2 regions of the Exiguobacterium oxidotolerans JCM 12280 genome follow, and region 2 is predicted to be linked to the other one. Evidence: riboswitches for the same ligand, from Rfam matches in the RefSeq annotation. Region 2 holds a riboswitch; the other holds the start of a gene.
What was found. A riboswitch is a leader RNA that binds a small molecule or an ion and turns the genes downstream of it on or off. The one in region 2 is predicted to bind FMN.

Region 1: it holds a riboswitch for FMN, as region 2 does, so the genes downstream of both, P403_RS0104340 (ECF transporter S component) here and ribD (bifunctional diaminohydroxyphosphoribosylaminopyrimidine deaminase/5-amino-6-(5-phosphoribosylamino)uracil reductase RibD) in region 2, are expected to answer to the same signal.

Annotation. Positions count from the first base shown of each region.
Region 1 is NZ_JNIS01000001.1:847,118-853,300, reverse strand. Features, by position in the region: gene glpX (class II fructose-bisphosphatase) at 1-571, opposite strand, end outside; gene P403_RS0104370 (DUF86 domain-containing protein) at 727-1,170, shown strand; gene P403_RS0104365 (TIGR01457 family HAD-type hydrolase) at 1,177-1,941, shown strand; gene P403_RS0104360 (NifU family protein) at 1,988-2,215, opposite strand; gene P403_RS0104355 (DUF1462 family protein) at 2,325-2,627, shown strand; gene P403_RS0104350 (NAD(P)/FAD-dependent oxidoreductase) at 2,689-3,741, opposite strand; gene P403_RS0104345 (YuzB family protein) at 3,834-4,067, shown strand; gene P403_RS0104340 (ECF transporter S component) at 4,130-4,696, opposite strand; FMN riboswitch at 4,854-4,993, opposite strand; gene P403_RS0104335 (HesB/IscA family protein) at 5,110-5,460, shown strand; gene P403_RS0104330 (NAD-dependent epimerase/dehydratase family protein) at 5,585-6,183, shown strand, end outside.
Region 2 is NZ_JNIS01000001.1:1,233,788-1,239,970, reverse strand. Features, by position in the region: gene P403_RS0106240 (type B 50S ribosomal protein L31) at 1-94, shown strand, start outside; gene P403_RS0106235 (DedA family protein) at 130-780, opposite strand; gene P403_RS0106230 (thymidine kinase) at 965-1,582, shown strand; gene P403_RS0106225 (alpha/beta hydrolase) at 1,753-2,511, opposite strand; SAM riboswitch class I at 2,572-2,674, opposite strand; SAM riboswitch class I at 2,890-2,994, shown strand; FMN riboswitch at 3,145-3,289, shown strand; gene ribD (bifunctional diaminohydroxyphosphoribosylaminopyrimidine deaminase/5-amino-6-(5-phosphoribosylamino)uracil reductase RibD) at 3,448-4,494, shown strand; gene ribE (riboflavin synthase) at 4,479-5,105, shown strand; gene P403_RS0106210 (bifunctional 3,4-dihydroxy-2-butanone-4-phosphate synthase/GTP cyclohydrolase II) at 5,105-6,183, shown strand, end outside.

The DNA.
Region 1 (6,183 bases), 390 kb from region 2:
CAGAAACATCGCCGTCCTCGAATAACCGAACACGGGCGCCCATACGCATAGCGGCTTCACGGAAGTGGTCGTGACGGGGACGATCCTGCATGATGACCGTGACGTCTTCAATCCGTTTATTGTTCAGTTCAGCTGCCTTTTCAATGATGACTTCGAGTGGGTCGTCGAGGGAGACATGTCCTTTTAAGTTCGGGCCGACCGTCAATTTATCCATGTACATGTCAGGAGCATGCAAGAGTGCGCCTTGATCAGCGACAGCGATGACGACCATCGCATTACCGAGTCCTTTTGCGACGATGTTCGTGCCTTCGAGTGGATCGACCGCGATGTCGACGATTGGACCATTCGTTGTTCCGAGTTGTTCGCCGATGAACAGCATCGGCGCTTCATCGAGTTCACCTTCGCCGATGACGACGGTTCCTGTCATGTTGACCGTATTCAAGACTTCACGCATCGCTGTCGTTGCGGCATCATCCGCCTCGTTCTTTTTCCCACGACCAATCCATTGTGCAGATGCGAGGGCAGCAGCCTCTGTTGCGCGGACGATTTCTAATGCAAGTTCCCGTTCCATGTATAAATAACCTCCAAGTCACTTAATGTGACATACTATTTTGGGTAAAAATCTAAATTGAGGATAACACATTGAGCAATGTGATGCAAATGGCGTTTCTGCTTTTCATGGACCGCCGATAGGTCTAAAATGGAGGATGTGAGGGGGAATGCTAGATGTATTTCGTGAATCGGGAAAAGATTGAACAAACGGTGATTTGTTTCGAGACAGCGCTTCGTCAAAGCAAAGAGTTAACGGGGGATGCGGTGACGACAGCTTTAGCGTTGGAACGGATCGGGTTTTTAGTCATCGAAAGTATCATTGATATCGGAAATAGTATGATTGATGGTTTCATCATGCGTGATCCGGGAAGTTATGAAGATATCGTATTGATTTTAGAAGACGAGCGGGTGATTGACGCTGAACTCGCGACGAGCTTAAAACGAATCGTCGCACTGCGGACACCAATCGTCCGTGAGTTTACGAAGTCGAGTACAGCAGAGATTCGGACAGTCTTAGGCGAGGAAGAAATAGAGCTTCGTCGATTTCCGTCCGCGGTCCGTCAATACTTAGAGACAGAACTCGGACCCGTCTCGGCATTTTTACCAAACGAGGAGTGAGTCAGGATGAAAGCGAAAGGTTATTTATTCGATTTAGACGGCACGATGTATAACGGAACAGAACCCGTTCAAGAAGCAGTTGATTTTGTCAATCGCTTGCAAGCAGAAGGTGTACCATATCTGTTCGTTACGAACAATGCATCGATGACAGCAGAGGCTGTCGCTGAAAAATTACGCGGCATGGGCGTTCATTCCGACGCAGGACATGTCTTAACGAGTGCGATGGCGACAGGTCGCTACATCGCGGAACTCGATCCCGGTGCAAACGTCTATGCGATCGGTGAACACGGACTAATTGATGCCTTAGAACAACAAGGACTTCAAGTCGTCGCCGACGAGCATGCCGATTATGTCGTCATCGGACTCGATCGTCAAATCACGTATGAGAAGTTAGCCATCGGTGCACTGGCGATTCGGGCAGGGGCACGCTTCATCTCGACGAATGGCGATATCGCGATTCCGACAGAACGCGGCTTCTTACCAGGAAACGGTGCCTTAACGTCGGTTTTACGTGTGACGACAGAAAAAGAACCATTCTACATCGGAAAACCGGAACCGGTCATGGTCAACATCGCTGCTGAAATGATTGGTCTTGCGAAGGAAGATGTCATCATGGTTGGTGACAACTACCATACGGATATTTTATTCGGAATCAATGGTGGGATTCGGACGATGCACGTCAACTCGGGTGTCCATACGCCCGTCTTCATTCAAGGGCAGGATGTTCAGCCGACGTACATGGTCGATTCGCTTGCCGAGTGGATTCTGTAAACATAAAAATCCCCGACGACGGATGTCATCGGGGATTTTTTTAGAATTAGAAGACTTGTTCTACTTCAACGACGCCAGCTACTTCTTCAAGTAGGGCACGTTCGATACCAGCCTTCAATGTGATTGTCGAACTTGGGCAACTACCGCAAGCTCCCATCAAACGAAGTTTTACGATACCATCTTCAACATCTACGAGCTCAACGTCTCCTCCATCACGAAGAAGGAACGGACGCAATTTTTCGAGGACTTCATTCACTTGATCAAACATTTCCATGCGGAAACACATCCTTTCTTATAAATTCATTGTAACAGGGTTGAAAAATGTTCTCAATCTGGAAAACTTGTATACTGAGAAAGAGTAAACGGAAGAAGGGGGATATCTGATGGAAATCAAGGTATATGGGGCAGCTGTGACGTGTCCGAGCTGTGTCGGGGCACCGAGTTCGGAAGAGACGTTCAGCTGGTTACAGGCCGTGCTTGGACGGAAATATGAGACGGCGTTAACATTTGTTTATGTCGATTTTGAACAGGCAACGACAGACGACAGTTGGGTGGATGCTTTAAAAGACGACGAATATTTTTACCCACTCGTCTTACTCGATGGCGAAATGATTGACGAAGGGTATGTTCAACTGAAAAAAGTCACACGTGCGATTGATCTGAAATTGGATCAGGCTGCCAAGTAAACTTCATTAACGTTTAAAAATCCCCAAAGACCTAAATGGACTTTGGGGATTTTGGACGTGCTTATTTAATCTTTTTATGTTTCCATAAGACACCTGACTTTAAGAGGCGTGGTACTTTTCCGGTCAGGGCCTGCTTGCCCATGACGATACCGAATCCATCTGATTTCCCGAGTGACCCGAGCATGCCGCGTAATTTGATTTCCGGTAATTTCGGAAGTTTTTTTCCTGCCCATTTTGCTTCAAGGACATCAACGACTTGGTCGGCTTGATGCTCTGCGAGCTGTCCGCTTGGTGCATACGGGAGGCTCGCGCAATCGCCGATGACGAACAAGTTATCGTATTCCGGCACGTGATGATGCGGCGCCAGTTTAATCCGTCCACCACTATCTGCTTCAAAGCCAAGATCGCGGACGACTTTGACGGGTTGCGTTCCGGCTGTCCAAATCGTTAAGTTCGTCGGATAGACGTCCTCACCGTTGCGGACGTCATCTGCTGTGACGAGGGTGACGTTCGAATTGTTGATGACATCGACGTCATGCTCCTCGAACCATTCCTGGACGTAAGAGGATACTTTATCAGATAAGAACGATAAGACAGAAGGACCACGATCGAATAAACGAATCTTCAAGTCCTTCCGGCTTTCGTGGAGTTCACTTGCCAGTTCAACACCCGAGAGACCGGCACCGACGATTGAGACCGTCGCGCCGGGTGACAGTCCACAAATCGCTTGATGCGTTTTGCGTGACTCTTCGAGTGTTTGAATGCTATAAGTAAACTCTTGAGCACCCGGTATGTTATGGTATTTATCTTCGCAACCTAATGCGATGATGAGATCGTCATAAAAAAGTTCTGTTCCGTCTTGTAAGAATACGGAATTCGTCTCCGGCGAAATGTTGACGACATGTCCATATTTATATGTGAGATGTTTCCCCTCCGGAAATTCAATCCGGACATCACGATCGGATAATGTACCTGCTGCAAGAGCGTAATACTCGGTCTTTAGTGCGTGATACGGTAATCGATCCACAAGCGTCACTGCGACCTCTTCATCCTTGAAGCGTTCACAAATTCGCATTCCGCCATATCCGCCACCTAAAACGACTAGTTGCTTCATAACTTAAAATCCCCCTTAGTTCCCCTAAATCAGTCTGACCTTGTATAATACGACAAGAGGAAGGTAAATTCCTGCTTAAAGGAGGAAAAAAAGTGAATCCCATTATTGAATTTTGTATCAGTAACTTAGCGGCAGGTACACAAGTCGTCATGTCACAACTCGAACGCGACCCGAATGTCGATGTCGTCGAGTATGGTTGTCTAGGCTATTGTGGCATCTGTTCGCTTGATCATTTTTGTCTCGTTGACGGCGAAACCGTCATCGGAGAGACACCGGAAGAACTGTTAGAAAACATCTACGCTAAAATTGAAGAAAATGAACTCTAAAAAAAACCCCCACCTCAAACGAAGTGGGGGTTTTTTGTCGGTCGGCGGGCGCGGCCTAGGACTTATGCAGTTTGTTGGCGACGGTTGATCCAAGGTTTTAGTTTCAAGAACAGCGGGATGAAGAGTGCTGAAATGAAGAGTGCCTTAACGATGTTGAACGGTAAGATACCCGCGATGATCGTTGTCCATTTGACCGCCGGATCAAGCATGTAGTCCATCCCGAAGAACCAAGCATATGCGGGAAGAATCAACACATAGTTGAGAATCGCGAGTCCAAGTGCCATTGTAATCGTTCCTGCGACTAAACCAGTCGCAAGACCTTGTGTTGATTTCTTTTTATGGTAGAACCAGCTGACAGGAAGAATGAAAGCAACACCAGCTGCGAAGTTTGCGAGTTCGCCGACCGGGACACCGCTTCCACGGAAGATATAATAGAGCACGTTCTTCAATGCTTCGACGATTACACCCGCTACCGGTGAGAACATGATAGCAGCGATCAACGCCGGAACGTCACTGAAGTCGATTTTTAAATAGTTCGGTAAAAAGGGTAGTGGGAAATTGAGTAACATAAGAACAAACGAAATTGAACCTAACATTGAGAGTGTAACCATTTTTTGAGTGCGTTTCATACGAGTAAAATCTCCTTTTTTTCGTTCCTCTCGATGAAGTATTGGCATGCTTGCGTCCAAAATAAACCCCCGTTGAATAAGATTCAACAGGGGAGAAGTCCGCAATGAAATAAGCCTATCCGAAATGTGCAAAATCGGAATAAGTCTATATACATGCCGCCATCTTCTCCCATCCAGACTATACTGTCGGCTCCTGAGTCACACAGAATCAGCAAATAGCGCCCTATTCGCTCGCGGGCTTCAGACAAAAGTCTGTTTACCGCCGGTCGGGAATTTCACCCTGCCCTGAAGATGGAACGATTTAATTTTTTTGATACAATTCATTTATACAACGAATTCAAGATAGTTTCAAGCAACTAGGTTTCGAATCTACGTAAAGTTGCGTATACTATAGAAAAAGGGAAGGTGATTACATGATCCAATTAACAGAAGCAGCTGCTCTTCAAGTCAAAGAGATGATGCAACAAGCGCCGGACGATGAAAGAAATCTCCGCATGCTCGTTCAAGGTGGCGGATGCAGTGGTCTCTCCTACGGAATGGGTTTCGATAGCCAAAAGGAGACGGACCTGACATTTGAGCAACATGGTGTCAATGTCATCGTCAATGAAAAAGACTATCCGGTCGTCAAAGGATTAGAAATTGACTATAAACAATCGATGCTCGGTGGCGGATTCACAATCACGAATCCGAATGCAATCGCGACATGCGGCTGCGGGACATCATTTAGAACAGCGACGAACGCCGGGACACCCGGTGGTTGCTAACTCACAACGTGGACCTCAGAGTCCGCGTTTTTTTGTTTTTTCGTGCGATACAGGATTTTAAGAATCGGGTAGAGAAGACAGTAAGGCAACGGAATGAGTACGTCATGATGAAGGAGGACTATCGATGCGAAAAGTGTTGATTTTTGGTGGGACACGTTATTTTGGAAGACGCCTGGCATTACGACTCGCTGACGCCGGCGATGATGTGACGCTCGTCACACGGGGGGAACATACGCCACCTGTCGCGAAGGGCTTGACATTCTTTAAAGGGGACCGGACGTCAAGCAGTACGATGAAAGACTTGGGGGGTCAAAACTGGGATATCATCTATGACAATATTTGTTTTAATCCGTACCAGGCAAAACTTGCCGTCGATGCGTTCGAAGGTAAGGTCGGGCGCTATATCTTAACGTCGACGATGTCCGTCTACGATGGGGGCGGGGCAAATCTTTCAGAGCGAGAGTACAACCCGTTTCCCGGGAAATATGAGTTGGAACAGGAACATGATTACGGGGAAGGAAAGCGCCAAGCGGAAAGTTATTTCTTTCAACGGGCGACATTTCCTGTCATCGCCGTTCGTTTCCCGGTCGTCTTAGGACCGGATGATTACACGGAACGCCTTGTCTTCCATGTGAAACGTGCGCTCGCAGGGACGCCGGTGGTTGCTGAAAACCTCTATGCGAAGATGGGATATATCTCAAGCTATGAAGCGGCCTCGTTCCT
Region 2 (6,183 bases):
TTCGGACTCGCACCCATTCTACACTGGTCGTCAAAAGTTCAACGCTGCAGACGGTCGTGTCGATCGCTTCAACAAAAAATACGGCCGCAAGTAATTGCGACCTATCCATTAAAAAACAGCCTGTCTCCATCACTGGAGCAGGCTGTTTTTGTATAGACTGAACTGGGCGCGATACGAAAGATAGGTTTTTAAGATAAAAGATGAGCCGATGGCGCCGGCAATGCCGATGACATAGGGCAGTAAATCGGGATTTTTAGCGAACTGCTCAAAGACACGACTGAATGAGAAGTGGCGACCGAGGAAATAACCAGCCCCGAGAAAAACACTAATCCAAATCAGTGCGCCGGTATACGCGTAGGATGCAAAGATCCGGAAAGGCATTTTCGAGACGCCTGCGAAAAAAGCAGACAGCTGCCGAAGACCAGGTATGTAGTATCCGATAATCAGGACCGATTTGCCATAACGAAGAAAGCCGGCTTCTGCCGTTAGGATATGTTTTTCTGAAATGCGCATCTTCGGACCAATCCGGTGGAGCAGCGGCATTCCGAGTTTGAGACCAAGGAGATAACTGATCGTCATCCCGATACAGCTGCCGGCATAAGCGGCGATAATCGTTCCGATTAAGGGTAAATTGCCTTGATGCATCCAAAAACCGGACATGACAAGTAACGTTTCATCGGGAACGGGAAGCCCGACGATTCCACCTGCGAGTAAAAGCGCAAGTCCAAATGAACCATATTGGTGAAGTACTTCATGTAATATGTGATGGATCGGGGACACCTTCCTTCATAAATTCTTCTTCTATAGTGTACAGGAAATGAGGACTAGTTAAAACGACAAGGTGGGGAATCATGGGAATGAACGGATGGATTTTTGATTTCGAGAAGTCAACTCTTTTTCTCATTATCGATTCGGGCTATACTCGTTAAAGTGACTAATTTTAGAGGACGGTGTTTTTGCAATGATGCATGTAATAAATCAGTACGGATGGATTGAAGTGATTTGCGGAAGTATGTTCTCTGGTAAGTCGGAAGAATTGATTCGACGTGTTCGACGGGCACAGTACGGGAAGTTGCCGGTCCAAGTGTTTAAACCGGCGATCGACGACCGTTACCATGAAGAACATGTCGTCTCTCACGTCGGCAACTCTGTCATCGCGGTACCGATGGCGACGAGCCGTGACGTGTACGCGGCAGTCGCACAAGAGACACAAGTGGTCGCGATTGACGAAGTGCAGTTCTTTGATGATGAAATCGTCGATGTCATCGAGGCCCTCGCGCAAGACGGAAAACGTGTCATCTGTGCCGGACTCGATCAAGACTTCCGGGCGGAACCATTCGGTAAGATGCCAGAACTTCTCGCACGGGCAGAGTTCGTCACGAAACTGCAGGCGATCTGCCTGTCGTGCGGTGACCCTGCATCACGGACGCAACGTTTAATCGACGGTCGACCTGCCAACTACAATGATCCAATCATTTTAGTCGGTGCGTCAGAGTCGTATGAGCCGCGTTGCCGCCACTGCCATGAAGTGCCGGGGAAATCGCAAGCCCTGCAACAATGGAAGAAACAGCAACAGAACTGATGAAGCAAACGAAGGACTGACTCATCAGTCAGGACTACATCAATCAAATGGCCGATACGCCCATCATTCGAGGGGAGTATCGGCCATTTTTGTGCGCATTCATATTGTTTTGGACGGTTTAGACACGTATCGAAACAGTCTTCATTCCTTGCTTTTGCGTAGGGAAGACATCAACCGGTGTGGCTCAAACGACTATATTGGTGCACAAAGCGTGTTGCCTCGTGGACAATCGTTTCTTGATCATGATCGAGGGTCGCGACATGATAGGAGTCAAGCAGGCAATAGCTCCGTTTGTCCGTCGCACCGATGACTTGATAAAGGTAATCCGAGCTTTCAGGCGGGACGACATGGTCTTCGGCAGAATATAAAATAAGCGTTGGAATCTCGATGGTTGGTAAGAGCGGACGTGTCTCGTCAATCAAGGTTAAAAGTTCCGATGCGCAGACGACAGGGACCTGGTCATAGATGATTTCAAACGCTTCACGTTTAATGTCTGGGGTACTTTCTTTCAAGTAGCGTGGACAGTCTTCGAAAGATAATGCTTCATAGGCAGGAATCGATAACGCTGCATTGATCGTAATCAATCCGTCAGCAGGTAATCCTTCCGCGACGAGGGCGAGGGCAAGTGTCGCACCCATCGATTGTCCGGCGATGAAGATGGACGAACAATGATTGGTTAAGACGTCGAACCCTTGACGGAGGCTCTGTTTCCAATCTTCGGCAGTCGACGCTTCGAAATCCTGGATACTCGTCCCGTGCCCGTCGAGGCGCGGAGCATACACAGTGAACCCTTGGGCGGCAAAATATTCTCCGACAGTGCGGACGCTTTGAGGGGTTGCGTTAAAACCGTGAGACAGTAAAATACCGATTGGACCTCGTTCAATCAAAAAATCTTCTGCGCCACACAGAACAGGTGATGATGAATTCATAAAGGGTTCCTCCTTCTATTAAAAAACTCGTAGTGCTTTAGGCGCACTACGAGTTTATCGTAAGTATCATCCAAAGCATCGGCTTTGCTGGTCGGAGCACCTTGCATGTTGCAGGTTGCCGTGGGTTCGTAGAGCCAGATCTCTCGCCCACTCTTGATATATCGTATAGGAATTGTCGGAATAATCATTGTGAAGAGAATAGCATTGATTGAAATACGTTGTCAAGACGTTAAAAAGAAGTCGAAATTGATAAACTGGGTAATTTGGTTTAATTTTGAAAATATGGTTGACTTGAGAACAGAATCCCCGTAGTGTAAGCAGTAGATTCACGACATAAGAACGACTTGAAACATCACACATATGAACTTCATACCGCAGCACTTATCGAGAGAGGTGGAGGGACTGGCCCTACGAAACCTCGGCGACAGACTTCTTACGTCGTACTGTGCCAATTCCATCAGACGTTTGTCTGAAAGATGAGCTGAGCGGATTCTGCCTTAGTGCAGATGAGAGGACCCTTTTCTTTTAAGAGAAGGGTCCTTTTTTGATGTTTTTCTAAAAAAGAGAATGAAATACAATTCATTTTGTATTTTAGAATGACCTATGCTAATCTTGAGCTGTATAACTCAATAACCAGTTCTTCGGGGTAGGGTGAAAATCCCAACCGGCGGTGATGCGATCAATGGATCGACGAGCCCGCGACCTGCAGTGTACGCACTGTGGCTGACTTGGTGAGACTCCAAGGCCGACGGTAAAGTCCGGATGGGAGAAGGACGAAACAATGCGCTTGCCGCCATTTTCTGAAAAAATATGTTCAGAGAAGGGTCTGTTTCTGTATGCAAAAAAACAGAAACACGAGACGCTTATTTCGTCAATCCTTCAATCGCGACGCCCCTTTTACAGGAGGCGTCTTTTTTGTTGAAAGGAGCGAAAAAAATGGAAATATTCATGAGTTATGCGATGCAACTAGCACACATGTTAAACGGTCAAACGAGTCCGGATCCGAGTGTCGGCTGCGTCATCGTCAAACAGGGACGAATCGTTGGATTTGGGGCCCACCGTTATGCGGGAGGACCCCATGCCGAAGTCGAGGCGCTCCTTATGGCAGGTGAAGCAGCACGCGGAGCAGATCTCTACGTGACGCTCGAACCGTGCAATCATCACGGTAAAACACCGCCGTGTACGGAAGCGATTCTAAAAGCCGGGATTGCCGGCGTCTTTGTCGCGACAGAGGACCGGCACGCGCTCGTCGCAGGAAGCGGCATCACACGTCTCCGGGAAGCGGGACTTGACGTCGAAGTCGGTCTATTAAAAGACGAGGCAGTGGCACTGTATGAACCATTTTGGACGGCGATCGAACGAAAACGTCCGCATGTCACAGTGAAAGTCGCCCAAACGATGAACGGGACGGTCGCGACGGGTGAACAACGCTTTATCACTTCAGAAGTGGCGCGCGCAGACGGACGTCAGTTACGCGGGACGCACGATGCGATTCTCGTCGGAAGCGACACGGTAATTGTCGATGATCCGGCACTGACGTTGCGCAGTTCGACCGGCATCGAACCGGTCCGTGTCATTGTCGATCGGCGCGGGCGCCTGACTGAAACATTCCAAGTCTTAAACGATGGCTTGAATCCGACGTACTGGCTGACGGAACAGCCGCGTACGACAGAGCGCGAGAACGTGACGGTTTTCGTCGGGACGTATGCGACACCGGACCAAATCCTCGAACTTTTATATGAACAAGGTATTCGCAGTCTGTTGATTGAAGGCGGTCCCACGATTCAATCCGCATTTTTAGAAGCGGATCTCGTGGATACGATCGAACTCTATCAGGCACCGTCCCTCTTCAGTGGGACAAAATCTCTGACGACGGCACACGACATCGAAGACCGTTTTAATTTAGTGAATATGAAACAAATCGGACCGGACGTCCATCTCCAGTATGTACGAAAGGAGAGGGTGACATGTTTACCGGATTGATTGAAGAACTCGGCACATTAAAACGAAAAGTCCCCCGGGCGAACGGATTGGCGCTGGAAATTGAAGCGACAGCAGTGCTTGACGGCACGAAGATTGGCGACAGCATTGCCGTTGACGGGATTTGTTTGACGGTGACGGCGATGACGAAGAGCGGATTTACGGCAGATGCCGTCCATGAAACGATCCGGGCGACATCGCTGCAGACGTTACGAGTCGGGACAGCCGTTCAACTCGAACGTGCGATGCCGGCGAATGGACGGTTCGGGGGTCACTTCGTCAGCGGGCATATCGACGGAACGGCTCGTTTTCTCAGCCGGCGACCAGACGGTGAAGCGATGGAATACCGTTTTGAAGCAGGCGATTGGAGCAAGTACTGTATTCCGAAAGGATCGATTGCAATCAATGGGACGAGCCTGACGCTGCAACATGTCGGAAACGATGCGGTGACGATTTCATTGATTCCCCATTCACGCCAAGTCACGACGTTCGATTGCTTGCAGACGGGTGCCCTCGTCAATATCGAATGTGACTTGATGGCGAAACATCTCTATCACTTTACGCAGAAGGATGCGAAGACGGACTGGTCGGCATTTTTAGGAGGCGAAGTATGATGAACGGATTTGATTCGATTGAAGAAGCAGTGGATGACTTAAAACGCGGACGACCGATCATCGTCTGTGACGATGAAAACCGTGAGAACGAAGGGGATCTCGTGTTACTTGCGGAACATGCGACACCCGAGATGATTAACTTCATGATCACTTACGGCAAAGGACTCGTCTGTGTCCCGGTCAGTCCGGATATCGCAACACGACTCGAACTCCGGCCGATGACAGATGTCAACACAGATCCGCACGGGACGGCCTTTACGATCAGCATTGATCATGAAGATGCGAAAACCGGCATCAGTGCAGAGGAACGGGCAATGACGATTCAGCGGATGTTGACGGATGGTCCAAAGCAGTTCAAGCGTCCCGGACATATCTTTCCGTTAATCGCGAATGAAGGCGGCGTCCGCGTCCGGCGTGGTCATACGGAAGCAGGGATTGATTTGGCACGGCTCGCGGGAAGCGCCGAAGCGGCCGTCATCTGTGAAATCATTTTAGAAGACGGGACGATGGCACGGGTCGATGATTTAGTGACGTATAAAGCAGAACATGATTTAAAAATGATTACGATCGATGCTCTCGTCCGCTATCTCGAGCGCCCTGTCCGCCGTGAAGCGGAAGTCTTGTTACCGACGACGCACGGGGCGTTTCGGATGCTTGGGTATACGACACCTGACGCCAAGGAACATGTCACGGTGCTATCAGGTGAAGCAGAAAACGGGATGCTCGTCCGGGTTCATTCCGAATGTCTGACGGGTGACGTCTTCGGGTCCAAACGGTGTGACTGCGGTCCGCAACTCGATGCGGCGCTCGACCGGATTGAACAAGAAGGTGGTGCTGTCCTCTACTTGCGTCAAGAAGGGCGAGGGATTGGTCTGATGGCGAAGCTGAAAGCCTATGAGCTCCAAGAACAAGGACTCGATACGGTCGAGGCGAACCATGCGCTCGGATTTGCAGCCGACTTACGCGACTACGCCGTCGCAGCAGCGATGCTTCAGGACCTCGGTGTCACGAAAATCCGTTTGATGACGAATAACCCGGATAAACAGCAAGCGCTCGAAACGTACGGCATCACCGTGCT